DNA from 3 places in the Yoonia vestfoldensis genome. Region 2 is predicted to be linked to each of the others. Evidence: riboswitches for the same ligand, from Rfam matches in the RefSeq annotation. Region 2 holds a riboswitch; each other region holds the start of a gene.
What was found. A riboswitch is a leader RNA that binds a small molecule or an ion and turns the genes downstream of it on or off. The one in region 2 is predicted to bind thiamine pyrophosphate.

Region 1 (5,684 bases), 620 kb from region 2:
CTTGCCCGCGCCGAATGTGACATCGGCTGTGAGGCGGAAATCATCCTGCTGCAAGACCAGCTTGTCACAGATCAGCATTGCCGCGCCCTCCCCGGTCGCAGATCCAGAAGGCCACAAAACTGAGCGCCAGCAGCAGCAGGGCGGCCCCTGCGGCAGCCTCCATCCGGTAGGCACCCATCAGCCGGTACATGGCCAGCGGCAGGGTCTGCTGTGCCTCGCCCGCAAAAAGCGTGATGACCCCAAGATCACCCATCGACAAAGCCGCGGCAAGCCCCGCCCCGAAGCCCAAGGGCCGGCGGATGCGCGGCAGCACGACAATCCGCACCCAGCCCCAGCGCGACAGGCCAAGGCTGGCACCAAGGCGGCTATAATCCCGCGCCACCTCGTCCACGGCCTGCCCGATCGCGCGCAAGGCAAAGGGCAAGGCCAATGTCGCATTGACCAGCACGGTGATTGGCAAGGCCAGACGCGCGGGGTTGATGAAAGGATAGACCAGCAGGAATGCCCCCGTGCCCACAACCAGGCCTGACGCCGCCAAGGGCAAGACGCCGACAACTTCCATGACCCGCCCGCCGCGCAGTGCCAGCGCCAGCGCCATGCAGAGGCAAAGCAGGGCAGAGCATGCCGCCACGATCACCGACCGCCCCGCCGCCGCCCAGATATCGGCAGGCAGCAGCGCCAGCCCCGGCAGACCGCGCCAGACCACCATGCAAAGCGGGGTGAACAGGAACAGGGCGACCAATCCGATCATCAGGTAATCCAGCACCGGCCAGCGCAGATCCCAGCGCTGCACGACACGGTCCAGCCCTGTGCCCATCGTATCGACCAAGGACAGCCGCCAGACGATGGCCGCCGCCACCACGCAGAGCCCGAATTGCACACAGGCCAGCAAGGCCGCGCGCCCCAGATCGAAATCGAACCGCAGCGCCTGATAGATCGCCAGTTCGACCGTGGTCGCACGCGGCCCGCCGCCCAGCGTCAGCGCCACTGCGAAACTGGTCAGGCAGATCAGAAAGATCACCAAAAAGACCCCCGGCACCACCCGGCGCAGCATCGGCCATTCCAGCAAGCGGCCCACAGGCGCGTTCAGCGATGCGGCAAGGCGGAACTTTTCCGCCGGGATCGCCAGCCAGCCTTGCAGGATCAGCCGGATCGCCAGCGGCAGGTTGAAAAAGACATGCGCCAAAACCACGCCGTGAAAGCCGAAGATGCTGATCGCGGGCAGGCCAAGCCATGCAAGGGCGCTGTTGACCACGCCTGCGCGTCCGAACACCGCCAGCAAGCCGATCACCGCCACCACGACCGGCAACAGGAACGGCGCACCCATCAGCGTGATCAGCAAAGACCGCCCCCGAAACCGCCGCCGCGCAAGCGCGCGCGCGACGGGGATTGCCAGCAGCACACTCAGCCCTGCGGACACCAGCGCCTGCGTGACAGTAAACCGGATCGCGGCCCAATCGGCAGGCGACAGCCCGCGCTGCCATTCGGCGCGCCAGCCGACAGCGGCCAGCGTGCCAATGGTCAGCACCAGCACCAGCGCCGCCGCTGCGGCACCGGGCCAGCGCGGCGCTATTGCGACAGCGCGTTGCGCCATTCGTCCAGCGCCGTATCACGGATCGCTGCGGCATCCTCGGGCGACAGCAGCAGGGCCAGATCGGGGGTGATCAGCGTCTCGAACCCGGCGGGCAGGCCAGCCTCGGGGATCACGGCGGGATACATCCAATTGGTCGTCGGGATGATCGACTGGAACGCATCCGAGACCATGAAGGCCAGAAATTGATCCGCCAGTTCCGGCTGGTCGGTGCCGGCGACTTTGGCCGCGACCTCGACCTGCATGTAATGGCCTTCGTCAAAGGCCCAAGCGCGCTTGCTGTCATCCTCTTCCGCGATCAGGTGATAGGCGGGGGATGTGGTATAGGACAGGACGGCATCCGCCTCGCCCTCGAGGAACAAGCCATAAGCTTCGGACCAGCCCGGCGTGACGGTGACGATATTATCGGCCAGATCAGCCCACAGATCGGCGGCGCTGTCAGGATAGGCGGTCTTGACCCACATCAGCAGGCCCAGACCGGGGGTGGATGACCGGGGGTCCTGAATAACGATCCGGATATCGCTGTCGGCCAAGGCGCGCAGGGATGTCGGCGCTTCGGCACCGGCATTGCCGACAAAGGCGAAATAGCCCCAGTCGAAGGGCAGGAATTCAGGATCATCCCAGGTGATCGGCAAGTCCAGATCAGCGGTCACACCATGGGGTGCAAACAGGCCCGTTGCACGCGCGGCGGCGATCAGGTTGGTATCAAGGCCCAGCACGATATCAGCCTCGGTCCGTGGACCTTCCAACTGGAGCCGCGCCAGCAGCGCCGCACCATCACCAGTGCCGATGAATTGTAGATCACAGCCGCAAGTTTCCTCGAAGGCGGCCTCGATCGCGGGGCCGGGGCCCCAGTCGCTGACGAAGCTGTCATATGTCATCACTTGCAATACGGGGGTCTGCGCGACGGTGCCGCTGGCACAAAGCGCAAATCCCGCAACAAGTGGCAGATAAATGGATTTTTGCATTCTATCCTCCAAATGCGACGGGCGGATTGGGGGAATAGCGGGATTGCCATACCTTCCCTCCGCCGGTCCTAACCGGTTCAGGTTCAACGGGTCTGCAAACGCATCTCAGCCGGTAAAGGCACCCCGAGGTGGGGCGCAAGCTAGGGTGGAACGCGGCGGGGCGCAAGGGAAACCTCTTGAGCCTGCCCCCCCCGCCCGCTAGACCGATGCCAAACAGGGGTTTGCCATGTCCATCAACAGTTTCGGTCATTTGTTCCGCTTTACCACTTGGGGCGAAAGCCACGGGCCAGCGCTGGGTGCCACGGTCGATGGCTGCCCGCCCGGCGTGCCGCTGGACCCTGCGATGATCCAGCAATGGCTGGACAAACGCCGCCCCGGTCTGAACAAGAACACGACCCAACGCAATGAACCCGATGCGGTGGACATCCTGTCGGGTGTCTATGAGGGGCGCACCACCGGCACGCCCATTCAGCTGATGATCCGCAACACCGACCAGCGGTCCAAGGATTATGGCGATATCCTGAATACGTTCCGCCCCGGTCACGCCGATATCACCTATCACCAGAAATACGGGCTGCGCGATCCGCGCGGTGGCGGGCGGTCATCGGCGCGCGAAACCGCGTCACGGGTGGCGGCAGGCGGTGTGGCGCGCGAGGCGATCAAGGCGATTGCGCCAAATGTGCAGATCAAAGGCTACATGACCCAGATGGGCACCAAGCAGATCGACCGCACCCGGATGGATTGGGACCAGATCGACCAAAACGATTTCTTTTGTCCCGATGCGCAGGCCGCAGCGGAATGGAACGACTATCTGACATGGCTGCGCAAGGATGATCACAATTCGGTCGGCGCGATCATCGAGGTGGTGGCGCGCGGCGTGCCTGCGGGCATCGGCGCGCCGGTTTATGCCAAGCTCGACACGGATCTGGCCGCCGCGATGATGTCGATCAACGCCGTCAAAGGTGTCGAAATCGGTGAAGGCATGGCCGCCGCCGCGCTGACCGGGCGGGATAACGCGGATGAGATTTTCATGGGGCCGAACGGGCCGGAATATGCGTCCAATCATGCGGGCGGCATCCTTGGCGGGATCAGCACGGGGCAGGATATCGTCGTGCGCTTTGCGGTGAAACCGACCTCATCCATTCTGTCCCCGCGCAAGTCGATCATGATGGACGGCAGCCCGACCGAAGTCATCACCAAGGGCCGCCACGACCCCTGCGTCGGCATCCGCGCTGTGCCGGTGGGCGAGGCGATGATGGCCTGCGTGATCCTGGATCATTTGCTGCTGGATCGCGGCCAGACCGGCGGCGTGCGCGGTGTGATCGGGTAAGGTGGATCACGATCCACCTTACGTCTGTTTCGACAATTGCACCGCCAGAATACCCCCCGCGATAATCGCGACACCCAGTACATCCAGCGGCCCGATCTTTTCACCCAACAGGATCGCGGCCACAGCGACGCCCAGGAACGGGTTCAAAAAGTGAAAGGTCGATGCTTTGACCGCGCCGATCCGGCCAACCAACAAGAACCAGACCAGCGTCGCCGCCAGCCCCGGCACCAGCACGGTATAGCTAAAGGCCAGGATCAGCTGCCAGTTCCAGGTCACCTCTAGCGTTTCCAATGTCATGGCGGGTATCCACAGCAGCGCCGATCCGACCAGCATCTGCAAGCCCACGATCATCAGCACATTGCCGCCAGAGGATGCGCCCAGCACCGCCAGCGTGGCGATGGTCAGCGAAATCACCCCGATCACGCAGAGGATCAGGCCAAAGATATCGACCCCGCCCTGGATCCGCGCGCCCATGATCAGCACCACGCCAATCACCCCCGCCGATAGCCCTGCGATCCCCAAAGGGCGCACCCGCGTGCCAAAGACCACCCAACCAACCAGCGCCACCAGCAGCGGCATGGTCGAGGCGATGATCGCGGCCAAGGAGGCGGGAATCGTCTGCATCGCCACAAAGTTCAGCCCGAGGTAAAGCGCATTCTGGCAGATCCCAAAGACCAGCACCCCGGTCCATTGCCGCCGCGTCAGCCGCGCGGATTGCCCCAGCAGCCAAGCGATAACCACACCGATCAGACCGGAAATCAGGAACCGCAGCGCCAGTGCGGACAGCGGCGGCGCATATTCCACGATCACCCGCGCCGAGGTAAAGGCCGAGGACCACATGAACGCGAAGGCGAGGCCCATCAGAACCGCTTTGATATCCATGTCACCTCACGAGAAAAAGGGCCGCCTGTCGGGGCGACCCTTTCCTGATTTCGCATCCGGCACAAGGCCCGATAGCTTAGCCGTTGACGCTGTCTTTCAGGGCCTTGGCGATCGTCACTTTGACAACCTTGTCGGCTTCTTTCTTGATCTGCTCGCCGGTGGCAGGGTTGCGCACCATCCGCTCGGGGCGTTCGCGGCAATAGATCTTGCCGACGCCGGGCAGGGTGACAGCACCGCCGCCAGCCACTTCGGATGTGATGATGCCGGTCACGGCATCCAGCGCAGCGCCTGCTGCTTTTTTGTCCATGCCGGTCTGATCGGCAATTGCAGCAACCAGCTGCGCTTTGGTCATTGGTTTCGTCGCCATATTACTGGTCTCCCTCATTCGCCCCATCTGTAGGGCCTATTCCCCGCCCTTATAACGGTATGTTGTGGCACACCACAACGAATAGTGGCTCCTGACAAGGCAAAAACGCACTTTTCCACCGTTTTTTCTTGCGTCAGAGGAAAGCAGTCTCCTCGAAACTGCGTAATTTGCGGCTATGGATGCGTTCCAGCGGCATTTCGCGCAGCAATTCCATCGCGCGAATACCGATCATCAGATGCGCCGCAACCTGCGTTTTGTAGAAATCCGATGCCATGCCGGGCAATTTCAATTCACCATGCAGCGGTTTGTCGGAGACGCAAAGCAGGGTGCCATAAGGCACGCGGAACCGGAAACCATTGGCGGCAATCGTCGCGCTTTCCATATCCAGCGCGATAGCGCGCGATTGCGACAGCCGCTGCACCGGTCCCGCCTGTTCGCGCAATTCCCAGTTCCGGTTGTCGATGGTGGCAACGGTGCCAGTGCGCATGATGCGTTTCAGCTCGTAGCCTTCAAGCTGGGTGACATCCGCCACCGCCGTTTGCAGCG
Region 2 (5,684 bases):
GCTGTTCATCACCGTGTCTATCGCCGTCTTTTCCGCCGTCGCCCGTTGGGGCGATCTGCCGCGTCTGATGGGCGCGGATCAATCCCGCAATTAAAGGAGGTTTCACCATGCCACGCCAACCCATGCTTGTCGGTCAGCCCGTGCTGATCGTCGTCGATATCCAGAAATCCGCCTTCATGGATCACAAGGCGGGCATTCCCGTCATGCCCGGCTATCGCGCCAATGTCGAACGCGCGCGCCGCGTTGTGGATGCTGCCCATGACGCGGGTATTCCGGTCGTGTTCATTCAGGAAATCCACCGCCGCGACATGGTCGATTATGGCCGCGAACTGGACGGGACCGAGGATGTGCATTGCATGGACGGCGAACCCGGCACCCCCGTCGCGTTTGAGGAAATGGGCCGCCAGCCCGGCGATTACTTCATCCACAAACGCCGCTATTCGGCGTTTTACGGGACAGAGCTGGAAATCCTGCTGAAAGGGCTGAAGGCGCAGACGCTGATCCTGATCGGCGGGCTGACCGATGTCTGCGTGCATTACACTTTCGCGGACGGGCATCAGGGCGATTATTATTGCCGCGTTGTGGGTGATTGCGTCGGCGGGTCATCCACGGATGCGCATGAGGCGTCGCTCAAAGCGATGGAATATCTGCAAACCGGTGCTGTCGTGACCGCCGACCAGATCACTGCTGAACTGGGCCGCTTGCAGGTGGCCGCTGCGTGATCACCGCCGCCGATCTGCAAGGCCATTGGCGGCGCGACTGGATCAGGGCGCCGGATTTCGAGGATACGACAACCCGCGTGCATTGGTTGCAGGCGGGGGCCTTGTTCGCTGATCTGCGGGTGCCTGCCGATCTGCCTGCGTTGCAGGGCGGCTGCCTTGCCGATCTGGACGCGGCGGTGCTGCAATCCTTGCTGCGGATCGAGGGTTTCGCGGGCGAGATCACCGTGACCGACAGCCAATGCACATGGCACCGCGCGATCAATTGGCAAGGTGCTTTAGCCCGCCCCGATGTGGGGGCGATGTGGCGCGATGGCGATGTGTTGATCGAGGATGGCGTCCATGCCGATTACCGCGAGGCTTGGCTCCCCCAGCCCACCGCCCCGCTGCGCGGCCATCGCATCGCTTGGGGGGATATGACAGGCGTGCTAGTCGAAAACGATGATCGGTTCCTGCTTGCCATCGGACCCGCACCCATGGACCGGTCGCTGCGCGACACCTTTACCAGCTTTTATGCGCTGGGCACTTGGGACGGCGCGCAGGGCATCGCCGAACTGGCCACCGATCCTTTTGCCATGGGCACAGCCGTTCTGGACCGCGCGCAGGGCCGTTTCATCTGGCACGCGCCCTTGTTTACCGGCGGTATTGAAACCCGCCCTTTGATGAAAGTCTGCTGACATGCCGCTTCCCGTTGCCGAAAACTGGTTCACCGCAAAACAGGTCGGCCCCGATGTGACGCTGATCCTGGAACCGCATGTCCATGTGCTGGAACAGGCGAACATGTTTCTGGTCCAAGGCCGCGACCGTGACATGATCCTTGATACCGGTATGGGGATCGTGCCCTTGCGCCCGTTCCTCGATACGTTGCGCGCCGATCCGGACAAGGACATCATCTGCGTGTCGTCCCACACCCATATCGACCATATCGGCGGGGTGCATGAATTTGCCACCCGTCTGGTGCATCCGACCGAGGCCGCAGAGATGGCGGCACCCTCTGGTCTGAAATCGCTTTACCGCGACGACATGCCCGCGCGGCTGATCCAGACGTTTCTGGACGCAGGCTATCCGCCCTTGGATGAGGTGTTGATCGACGCGCTGCCCTATGCGGGCTATGACCCGCGATCCTATGTGCTGCGCGGCGCGCCTGCGACGGGCTTGCTTGACGAAGGCGACAGCGTCGATCTGGGTGATCATCTCTATGAGGTGATCCACCTGCCCGGTCATTCGCCCGGCGGCATCGGATTATATGAACGCGCCACAGGTGTCCTGTTCGCAGGCGATGCGATCTATGATGGCCCGCTGATCTATGACGGGCCGGGCATGTCGGTGCCGGATTATCTGGATACATTCGCCAAATTGCGCGCGCTGGATATCGCGCTGGTGCATGGCGGCCATGACCCAAGCTTTGGTCCGGACCGGCTGGACCAGATCATGGCAAAGTACGAGGCGATCTGGCGGGGGTGACCACCCCACCCTTGACACGCCATCCCCACCCGATACGTTCCGCATCACGACAGGGGCGTCCGCAATCGCGGGCTGAGAAGCACCCTTTGAACCTGAACCAGATCATGCTGGCGTAGGGAGTCCGTGAATGGCCAAGCCCCGCTTGTGGGCTGTTCCGTTCCCTGACCCCCGATGCCAAGGGGGACCAAGATGAACGACACGGGCCGTTACCTTGACCGGATGCGCAGCACTGCGCCGCTTATCCATAACATCACCAACTATGTCGCCATGAACATCATGGCCAATGTGCTGCTGGCCGCAGGTGCCGCCCCCGCGATGGTCCATGCCCGCGAGGAAGTGGGCGACTTCGCCGCGCTGTCGCAGGCGCTGACCGTCAATATCGGCACGCTCGACCCCGCCTGGGCCGAGGCGATGGCAACGGCGGCACAGGTCATGCAGCAGGCGGGCCGCCCTTGGGTGCTGGACCCTGTGGGTGTCGGTGCCACGCGGTTCCGGCAGGATGTCTGCGCGCAGCTATTGGCGCTGCGGCCAAGCGTCATCCGTGGCAATGCCTCTGAGGTGCTGGCGCTGGCGGGTCTGTCCGCTGGCGGGCGCGGGCCAGAGACGACCGACACGGTTGACGCCGCCGAAGCCGCAGCAGCCGATCTGGCGCAGCGTATGGGCGGGGTGGTCGCGGTGTCCGGTCCGGTCGATTACATCACCGATGGCAAGACCGCCTATCGTGTCGCCAATGGTCATCCGATGATGACGCGGGTGACCGCCCTTGGCTGTTCGCTGAACGGCGTGATCGGGGCCTTTGCCGTGGGCCAGCCTGTGCTGGAAGCGACCGTCGCAGCACTGGCCTATTACGGGCTGGCCGGTGAACAGGCGGCAGCAACCGCCATAGGGCCGGGGGCTTTTGGAGCGGCATTTCTGGACCGGCTATATGCGATCACGCCCGAGGATCTGACCGCAGGCGCAATGGTCACCCCCGCATGATGGGGCCGGTCTATGTGGTCACTGACGCGCAGGCACCCTTGCCGGTGATCGCCCAGATCCGCGCGGCGGCGCTGGGCGGGGCGTCCCTGATCCAGCTGCGCGACAAGACCGCCAGCGACGCTGATCTGGCGGCGCTGATCGCCAATGTCCTGCCGATGGTCACCGCACAGGGTGCGCGGCTGATCATCAACGACCGTGTCGATCTGGCGATCCGCACCGGCGTGCATGGCCTGCATATCGGGCAGGGCGACGGCGATCCGGCGCTGATCCGCGCGCGCATCGGCGCGGCTATGCTGCTGGGTCTCTCGGTCGAGGCAGAGGCGCATCTGCCGCATATCTCCGCCGGTGTCGATTACCTCGGCGTCGGGCCGGTTCGCGCCACGCCCAGCAAACCCGACCACGCCCCGCCTATCGGCTTTGACGGGCTGGCGCGGATCATCGGCGGCACATCGCTGCCCTGCTACGCCATCGGCGGGCTGAAAGAGGATGACGCCGTGGCGGTCAAGGCGGCGGGGGCCATCGGTATGGCCGTCGTCAGCGCCGTGACCCGCACCGCCGATCCGCAGGCCGCGACCCGCGCGCTGGTCAAGGCATGGAGGCAAGCATGATCCCCAATATCCTGTCCATCGCGGGGTCCGACCCTTCGGGCGGTGCTGGTATTCAGGCCGATATCAAGGCGATTTCGGCCAATGGCGGTTATGCCATGGCCGCGATCACCGCGCTGACGGCGCAGAATACCCAAGCCGTGACAGCCGTGCAGATGATTGCGCCTGACATGGTGGCAGCGCAGATTGCCGCGATCCGTGCCGATATCCGTATTGATGCCGTCAAGATCGGGATGCTGGGCGATGCCGCGATCATCCGCGCGGTGTCAGATGCCTTGCAGGGGGTGGATGCGCCCATCGTGCTGGACCCGGTGATGGTCGCCAAAAGCGGGGACCGATTGCTACAGGCCGAGGCTGTCACGGCCCTGCGCGCCATGCTGCCGCTGGCCGCTGTCATCACCCCCAACCTGCCCGAAGCCGCCGATCTGCTGGACCAGCCAGAGGCGAGCACCCGCGACCAGATGCCGGCGCAGGCCTTGGCGCTGCTGGCGCTGGGGCCGCGTGCGGTGCTGCTCAAAGGCGGGCATCTGGCGGGGGATGATTGCCCTGACCTGCTGGCCGATGCAGGCGGCATGACATGGCTGGCAGGCATGCGCCACGGCACGCGCAACACGCATGGCACGGGCTGCACCCTGTCCTCGGCGCTGGCCACCTTTCTGGGGCGGGGCCTGCCGCTGGCACAGGCGGCGGAGCAGGCCAAAGCTTTCGTCGCCCGTGCCATCGCCGGTGCCGATGCGCTGTCCGTGGGGCTGGGACATGGCCCGACCCACCATTTTCACGCCTATTTCAAAGGATAAGACGATGACCCGTAATATTTCCGACCTGACTGTCCTGATCACCGGCGCCGGGCGCGGCCTTGGCGCTGCCATCGCGCGCAGTTTCGCGCAGCAAGGCGCGCAGGTCGCGATCAACTATCGCCACAGCCGCGACAGCGCCGCGGCGTTGGTGGCAGAACTTGGCCCGCGCACAGCGGCGTTTCACGCCGATGTCACCGATCCCGCGCAGGTCAGCGCGATGGTCGCGGCCATCACCGACCGCTTTGGCGCGCCTGATGTGCTGGTGCATAATGCGCTGGCCGATTTCAGTTTCAACGGCGATGCGCGCAAGAGGCTGGACCAGATGCATTGGGCCGATATCGCCCAGCAGGCGCAAACGGCAGTGGGCGGGGCGCTGCATTGCCTGCACGCCTTGCAGCCGCATTTCGCAGCGCAAGGGTTCGGGCGGGTCATCCTGATCGGCACCAATCTGATGCAGAACCCTGTCGTGCCCTATCACGACTATACGGCCGCCAAAGGCGCTTTGCTCGCATTGACCCGCACGGCGGCCAAGGAGCTTGGCCCGCTGGGCGTGACGGTCAACATGGTCTCGGGTGGCCTTTTGCGCAGCACCGATGCCAGCGCCGCCACGCCCGAGGCGGTGTTTGACATCATCGCAGCCCAGACCCCGCTGGGGCAGGTCACAACGCCTGCCGCCATGGCCGATGCGGTGCTGTTCTTTGCCAGCCCTTGGGCGCGGGCGGTGACGGGGCAGAACCTGATCGTGGATGGCGGGTTGGTTTTTAACTGAACACACCGCCTTATTTGGCACCAAGGCTTGGCGCGCGCGCCGTTTCGTGTATAGCACGACATGTAAACATGGACCCGGGGGTCAACCTCGGGTGGCTCTTCCGGCCGCCTATCCGCCGGACAACCTGTCAAAACCAGACTTTGCCGGCGCGCTGCGGCCGGACAGGAAAGATTTACATGATATCTCTTGATGCGTACCGCGCCCAATGGACGGGCAATATCCGCGCTGATCTCTTGGCGGGGCTGGTCGTCGCACTTGCGCTGATCCCCGAAGCCATCGCCTTTTCGATCATCGCGGGCGTCGACCCCAAGGTCGGGCTTTACGCCAGTTTCTCGATCGCAGTGCTGACCGC
Region 3 (5,684 bases), 490 kb from region 2:
CTGGCTATGATATCCTGCGCTGCCGCTTGCCCTCCAGCATGGGATGGCTGGCGATCAACTGACCATCTTCGAAGATGCGCACCGCGGCGGGATGGTTCTGGACTTCGACAATTCGGCGGCGTGCAGTGTCAGGCACGCTGTAGAAATTGCCCCCCACAGAAACCATGCCTTCATGACTGATGCGGCGCTCGACAGTGAGAACAGCCTCATATGGGTGCGCAGGCAAAGCCAGCAAATGCGGTCGTTCTTCGGCGAAGTGTTCATCGACAATCCGCTGTGTTGTCGCATGGATGCGTTGATTGGCAATTGTGGGGTCTGCTCCGGCTGAGTGCAGAATGGCACCATATATGAAATAAGTGCAACAAATGCATTAAATGCAAACATTTTTATTCACGTCCTACTGGCGCGCCGGTTATTGAGTGCACCTCTGCCGTCAACAAGATCGGCGTAGTCTGCCGCGGCCTTCAGTTCGTCGCCCGCCACATCCGATATCGTCCCTGCCCGGTGAGCTCGCGGACCAGACCGCGCGTTTCCATCCAAGTAAGGTTGCGCTGAACGGCGGCGCGGCTGGTGCCAGTCATGGTCTCCGCCATCGGAGCGGACACGAGCGGCCATTCCGTCAGCACAGTGCGTAAGGCCGGGGGCGTCCTGCCAGAGAGTGGGGTCATCTCGGTTTCTGCCCGCGCTGACCATGCCTCGATATCGTCGAGGTGCCGCATTGCGGTCAGGCAGGCGGTCTCCATCCCGCCGAGCTATCGCGTCGCCCTTAAATCTGACAATATTGCTTGCCCTTAACAGTGATATTTTCCAGTCAAACGACGAAACTTTTCTGTTTTTATGCAACCAGCTACGCGACTGTGCGCGATACTTGAACTGCGACTTCTATTGATTTTGAGGGTAGGGAGTCCGTCCTACTTCTTCCATCATCTTTCCATGAAAGACCGCGGCAGGTCTTTTCCACCCGGAACACATTCTGAGCGTATCGATGAATCGGTCACAGATCATCCCAATCTCCCAATCCTTGACAGCGCCCCTTCAGGCCAATCGGCTTGACACGTGGTGCTCTGGGACATAGCTTTTCCTTATCCGTTGGGGTGCCGTAAAGGCTGAGAGGCGAAAGCTGACCCATCGAACCTGATCCGGGTCATGCCGGCGGAGGGAACGGAGCAAAGCTGTGGCAATCGCAGCCTATCGTACACCGTATCCTTGTGCTTTTGGCCCTTGTTTTGAATGGGGGCTCATGTGGCTTTTCAGGCGTTGACGATTGCTGGATCCGATAGTGGCGGAGGTGCCGGTATTCAGGCCGACCTCAAGGCATTCAGTGCCTTGGGTGTCTATGGCACCAGCGTCCTGACCGCGATCACTGCGCAAAACACTCGAGCTGTCACAGCGGTGACGATGGTGGCACCTGTGGTGATCCGGGCGCAGATGGACGCGGTCTTTGACGATCTGGCGATCGGAGCAATCAAGGTGGGTATGCTGGGCGGGCCGGATGCGATCGCCGCTGTTGTCGATGGTCTGGCAGGGCACACTGCGCCGGTCGTTCTTGATCCAGTGATGGTGGCGAAATCCGGCGACGCACTCTTGGCCGATGATGCAGTCGCGGTGCTGCGCGCACAAATGCTGCCGCGCGCAGATCTGCTGACCCCGAACCTGCCCGAAGCGGCACGCTTGCTCGACACGACCGAGGCTGTCGATGAAGCCTCAATGCTGGAACAGGGTCGTGCGCTCCTGACGCTAGGTCCGCGGGCGGTGTTGATGAAAGGCGGGCATGCCAGCGAGGCGCATTGCGTAGATTTGCTGGTCACGCCCGAGGCCGTGCTCCGACTGACGGCCTCGCGCAATCCCACGCGAAACACTCATGGTACAGGCTGCACCCTGTCGGCGGCCATCGCGGCGGGCCTTGCACGCGGTCTGTCCCTGTCCGATGCCGTAAAATCCGCGCATGCCTATCTGCAAGGGGCCATTGCGGCGGCTGACCGTTTGAACATCGGCCATGGGCATGGCCCCGTGCACCACTTCCACGCGATCTGGCCCCATGAATGATGTGACGATCATTGGCGCAGGCGTCGCAGGCCTTTGGGCGGCACGGTCCTGTCTGGCGCGCGGTCTGCATCCCCGCCTCATCGACCGGGGTGGGGCGCCCGGGCCGCATGGCTGTTCGTGGTGGGCTGGCGGTATGTTGGCCCCCGAGTGTGAAGGTACAACGGCTGAGCGTCAGGTGGTGACCCACGGGCGACTGGCGGCGTCCCTTTGGGCGGATGTGACCCACGTGACCAAAAATGGCACGCTCGTCCTCGCGCCAGAACGCGACAGAAGTGAGCTGGACCGTTTTGCCTCACGGACGGATGGCCATACCCTTTGCGATGCGGCCGCGATTGCGGCGCTAGAGCCCGATCTTGCGAAACAGCACCGGCGTGGGCTGTTCTTTGCCTCAGAGGCGCATCTCGACCCGCGTCTGGCCCTAGCGGATCTGACGCAGTCCCTGTCAGATGCTGGCGTTGTGGTTGAAACCGGCACGGTCGAGCCTTCGGCCCTGAGGGGTCAAGTGGTTGATTGCCGCGGTTTGTCAGCGCAGGCCGATGTGCCGGGGCTGCGCGGTGTGCGTGGCGAAATGATCGTTTTGCGCTCGGATGAAATCACGCTGTCGCGGCCCATCCGGCTGCTGCATCCGCGCCACCCGCTCTATGTGGTACCCCGCGCTAAAGGCGTGTTCATGCTGGGTGCTACGCAGATTGAGAGTGCCGCGCGCGGGTCCATTACGATGCGCTCAGCGCTGGAGCTTTTGTCTGCGGCCTATGCGCTGGACCCGCGCTTTGCTGAGGCCGAAATCGTGGAAATGGGTGCTGATCTGCGCCCCGCATTTGCTGATCACGTGCCGAAAATACTGCGAAAAGGCAGGGTTCTGTACCTCAACGGCCTGTTTCGACATGGGTTCCTGCTCGCACCTGCCTTGGCAGAGCAAGCGGCGGAATATCTTTTTACGGGCAAGACCGGAGATTTGTTTGATGCAGATTGAAGTCAACGGCGACCAGCATGATGTCGCGGCAAAGACCGTGACCGAAGCGCTTGCGGAGCTGGGATGGGGCGGCGCGCGCGTTGCCACTGCGCTCAACGGCACGTTCCTGCCTGCGACGGCGCGCGATGCCACCGCGCTTTCCACAGGCGACAGGCTCGAAGTTTTGACAGCGATGCAGGGGGGCTGAGGCATGCGTGATTTCTATGGCATAGAGTTAAAGACGCCGATGATGCTGGGCACGGCCCGCTATCCCTCGCCGGCCGTTATGGAGGCCGCGTTCCACAGCAGCGGCGCATCGGTGGCAACCGTGTCCTTACGGCGCGAACAGGGGGCGGGCCAAGCGTTCTGGGACATGGTGCGCGGTCTTGGCGTGCATCTGCTGCCTAATACCGCCGGCTGCCATTCGTCGCGCGAGGCGATCACCACCGCGCAGATGGCCCGCGAGTATTTCCAGACCGACTGGATCAAGCTTGAGGTGATCGGCAATGCTGACACGTTGCAACCGGATCCTTTCGGTCTGCTGGACGCTGCTGAGGTGCTCTGCGCCGATGGTTTCAAGGTATTCCCCTACACCACCGAAGATCAGGTGCTGGCCGCACGGCTGATCGATGCGGGCTGCCGGGTTCTGATGCCTTGGGGCGCGCCTATCGGTTCGGGGATGGGTCTGAACAGTATCTACGGCTTGCGCACCTTGCGCGCGGCCTTTCCCGACGTCGCCATGGTGATTGACGCGGGTCTTGGCCTGCCCAGCCATGCAGCGCAGGCCATGGAACTTGGATTTGACGCGATCCTGCTGAACACCGCCGTAGCGGAGGCTGACAATCCAGCGGCCATGGCGCGTGCCTTTGCAATGGCAGCGCAGGCAGGCGCTTTGGCGGCAGCCTCTGGCCCCATGGGCATGCGCGACATGGCCGTGCCGTCAACGCCCTTGGTCGGAAAGGCATGGCTATGACATTGCCCCGTTTCTATCCCGTATTCGACAGCGCCGATTGGGTGGTGCGGGCGGTTCCGCTCGGAGTTCGGCTGGTACAGCTGCGCATCAAAGAGCGGCAGGATGACGACCTGCGCGCCGAAATCCAGACTGCACTGGCCTGTTGTCGACAACATGGTGCGGCGCTGGTGATCAACGATCACTGGCAGTTGGCGATCGAACTGGGGGCTGATTGGTTGCATCTGGGGCAAGAGGATCTGGACACCGCCGATATCGCCGCGATCCGCCGCGCGGGCCTCAAGCTGGGGGTGTCGACCCATGACCACACGGAACTGGACCGCGCATTGGCTCTGGCCCCGGAATATATCGCCTTGGGTCCAGTCTATCCGACGATCCTGAAAAAGATGAAATGGACCGAACAGGGTCTTGACCGGTTGACCGAATGGAAAGGCCTCGTGGGGGATATCCCCCTCTGTGCCATCGGGGGCATGTCGGTGGAACGCGCCGCCGGGGCCTATGCTGCGGGTGCGGATATGGTAGCGGCAGTGACCGACATCACCCTGAATGCCGACCCCGATACACGCATCTGCGCCTGGCTGAAGGCCGCGGCATGAACCGCTATGCCCGCCAGACCGCCCTGCCTGATGTGGGCGCCGAAGGACAGGCGCGCTTGCAGGGTGCCCATGTTCTGGTTGCAGGGGCTGGGGGCCTTGGCGCGCCAGTCATGCAGTACCTTGTGGGTGCGGGGATTGGTACGATCACCCTGATCGACGGGGACATAGTGAGTGAGAGCAATCTGCACCGTCAGCCGCTTTACAGGATGCGAGACATCGGCCAACCCAAGGCACAGGCCGCCGCAACCGCACTGGCTGCTCTCAACCCCGAGGTCACGATCCAACCGCTGGTCGACTGGCTTACACCGGCCAATGCGCCCACTTTGGTGGATCAGGCCGATGTGGTGCTGGATTGCGCCGATACATTCGCGGCCAGTTTTACCCTTTCGGATGCCGCGTCTGCTGCGGGTAAACCCCTGATTTCAGCCTCGGCGCTTGGCCTTTCGGGGTATGTGGGCGGCTTTTGTGCCTCGGCACCCTCGTTGCGCGCTGTCTTCCCCGACTTGCCCCAGACTGCTGCCACCTGTGCGACCGCAGGCGTTCTGGGCCCGGTTGTAGCGATGATGGGGGCGCTGCAGGCCCAGATGGCACTGTCGGTTTTGCTGGGGTCCACACCCTCGCCCTTGGGCCAGATGATGATACTGGACGCCGCAAGCTGGCGCATGTCGGGCTTTCGGTTCGACGGCACCCCGGAGCCCGAAAACGCAGTGTCCTTCCTTGCAGCGAGCCAAATTTCGGCCGGCGACCTCGTCATCGATCTGCGCAGTGAAGTCCTTGCCCCATTTCTCGATACCGCGCTGCACCTGCCGCCCGATGCGTTGCCGGATCTCGCATTGCCGCCCGAGAGCACGCGCATCGTGCTGGCCTGCCGCACCGGCCTGCGCGCCCATCACGCAGGTCTTGCACTGCGTGACAGATGGGCAGGCGATATTGCCCTGCTCGCTCTGCCCGACGCCTGACACCTATCCTTAAACCCGACCCAGGAGAAAACCTTGAAATATATTGCTGCAACGCTCGCCATGACATTGATGGTCACCCCCGCCTTGGCACAGGACCGCATGACCTTGATGCTGGACTGGTTCATCAACCCCGATCACGGACCGATCATCCTTGCCGAGGA

Region 1: another riboswitch for thiamine pyrophosphate. It lies ahead of thiB (thiamine ABC transporter substrate binding subunit); the one in region 2 lies ahead of thiM (hydroxyethylthiazole kinase).
Region 3: another riboswitch for thiamine pyrophosphate. It lies ahead of thiD (bifunctional hydroxymethylpyrimidine kinase/phosphomethylpyrimidine kinase); the one in region 2 lies ahead of thiM (hydroxyethylthiazole kinase).

Annotation. Positions count from the first base shown of each region.
Region 1 is NZ_CP021431.1:3,598,739-3,604,422, reverse strand. It holds gene LOKVESSMR4R_RS18055 (ATP-binding cassette domain-containing protein) at 1-78, opposite strand, end outside; gene LOKVESSMR4R_RS18050 (ABC transporter permease subunit) at 65-1,594, opposite strand; gene thiB (thiamine ABC transporter substrate binding subunit) at 1,570-2,559, opposite strand; TPP riboswitch at 2,597-2,695, opposite strand; gene aroC (chorismate synthase) at 2,786-3,889, shown strand; gene LOKVESSMR4R_RS18035 (DMT family transporter) at 3,908-4,771, opposite strand; gene LOKVESSMR4R_RS18030 (HU family DNA-binding protein) at 4,848-5,138, opposite strand; gene LOKVESSMR4R_RS18025 (AMP nucleosidase) at 5,272-5,684, opposite strand, start outside.
Region 2 is NZ_CP021431.1:2,975,977-2,981,660, reverse strand. It holds gene LOKVESSMR4R_RS14965 (ABC transporter permease) at 1-94, shown strand, start outside; gene LOKVESSMR4R_RS14960 (cysteine hydrolase family protein) at 108-722, shown strand; gene LOKVESSMR4R_RS14955 (hypothetical protein) at 719-1,396, shown strand; gene LOKVESSMR4R_RS14950 (MBL fold metallo-hydrolase) at 1,398-2,183, shown strand; TPP riboswitch at 2,225-2,319, shown strand; gene thiM (hydroxyethylthiazole kinase) at 2,373-3,161, shown strand; gene thiE (thiamine phosphate synthase) at 3,158-3,769, shown strand; gene thiD (bifunctional hydroxymethylpyrimidine kinase/phosphomethylpyrimidine kinase) at 3,766-4,563, shown strand; gene LOKVESSMR4R_RS14930 (3-oxoacyl-ACP reductase) at 4,568-5,332, shown strand; sul1 at 5,400-5,457, shown strand; gene LOKVESSMR4R_RS14925 (SulP family inorganic anion transporter) at 5,509-5,684, shown strand, end outside.
Region 3 is NZ_CP021431.1:2,481,291-2,486,974, reverse strand. It holds partial or broken gene LOKVESSMR4R_RS20590 (Mu transposase domain-containing protein) at 8-307, opposite strand; partial or broken gene LOKVESSMR4R_RS12420 (helix-turn-helix domain-containing protein) at 465-752, opposite strand; TPP riboswitch at 1,081-1,178, shown strand; gene thiD (bifunctional hydroxymethylpyrimidine kinase/phosphomethylpyrimidine kinase) at 1,243-2,046, shown strand; gene LOKVESSMR4R_RS12405 (FAD-dependent oxidoreductase) at 2,039-3,019, shown strand; gene thiS (sulfur carrier protein ThiS) at 3,009-3,206, shown strand; gene LOKVESSMR4R_RS12395 (thiazole synthase) at 3,210-3,971, shown strand; gene LOKVESSMR4R_RS12390 (thiamine phosphate synthase) at 3,968-4,564, shown strand; gene LOKVESSMR4R_RS12385 (HesA/MoeB/ThiF family protein) at 4,561-5,523, shown strand; gene LOKVESSMR4R_RS12380 (ABC transporter substrate-binding protein) at 5,557-5,684, shown strand, end outside.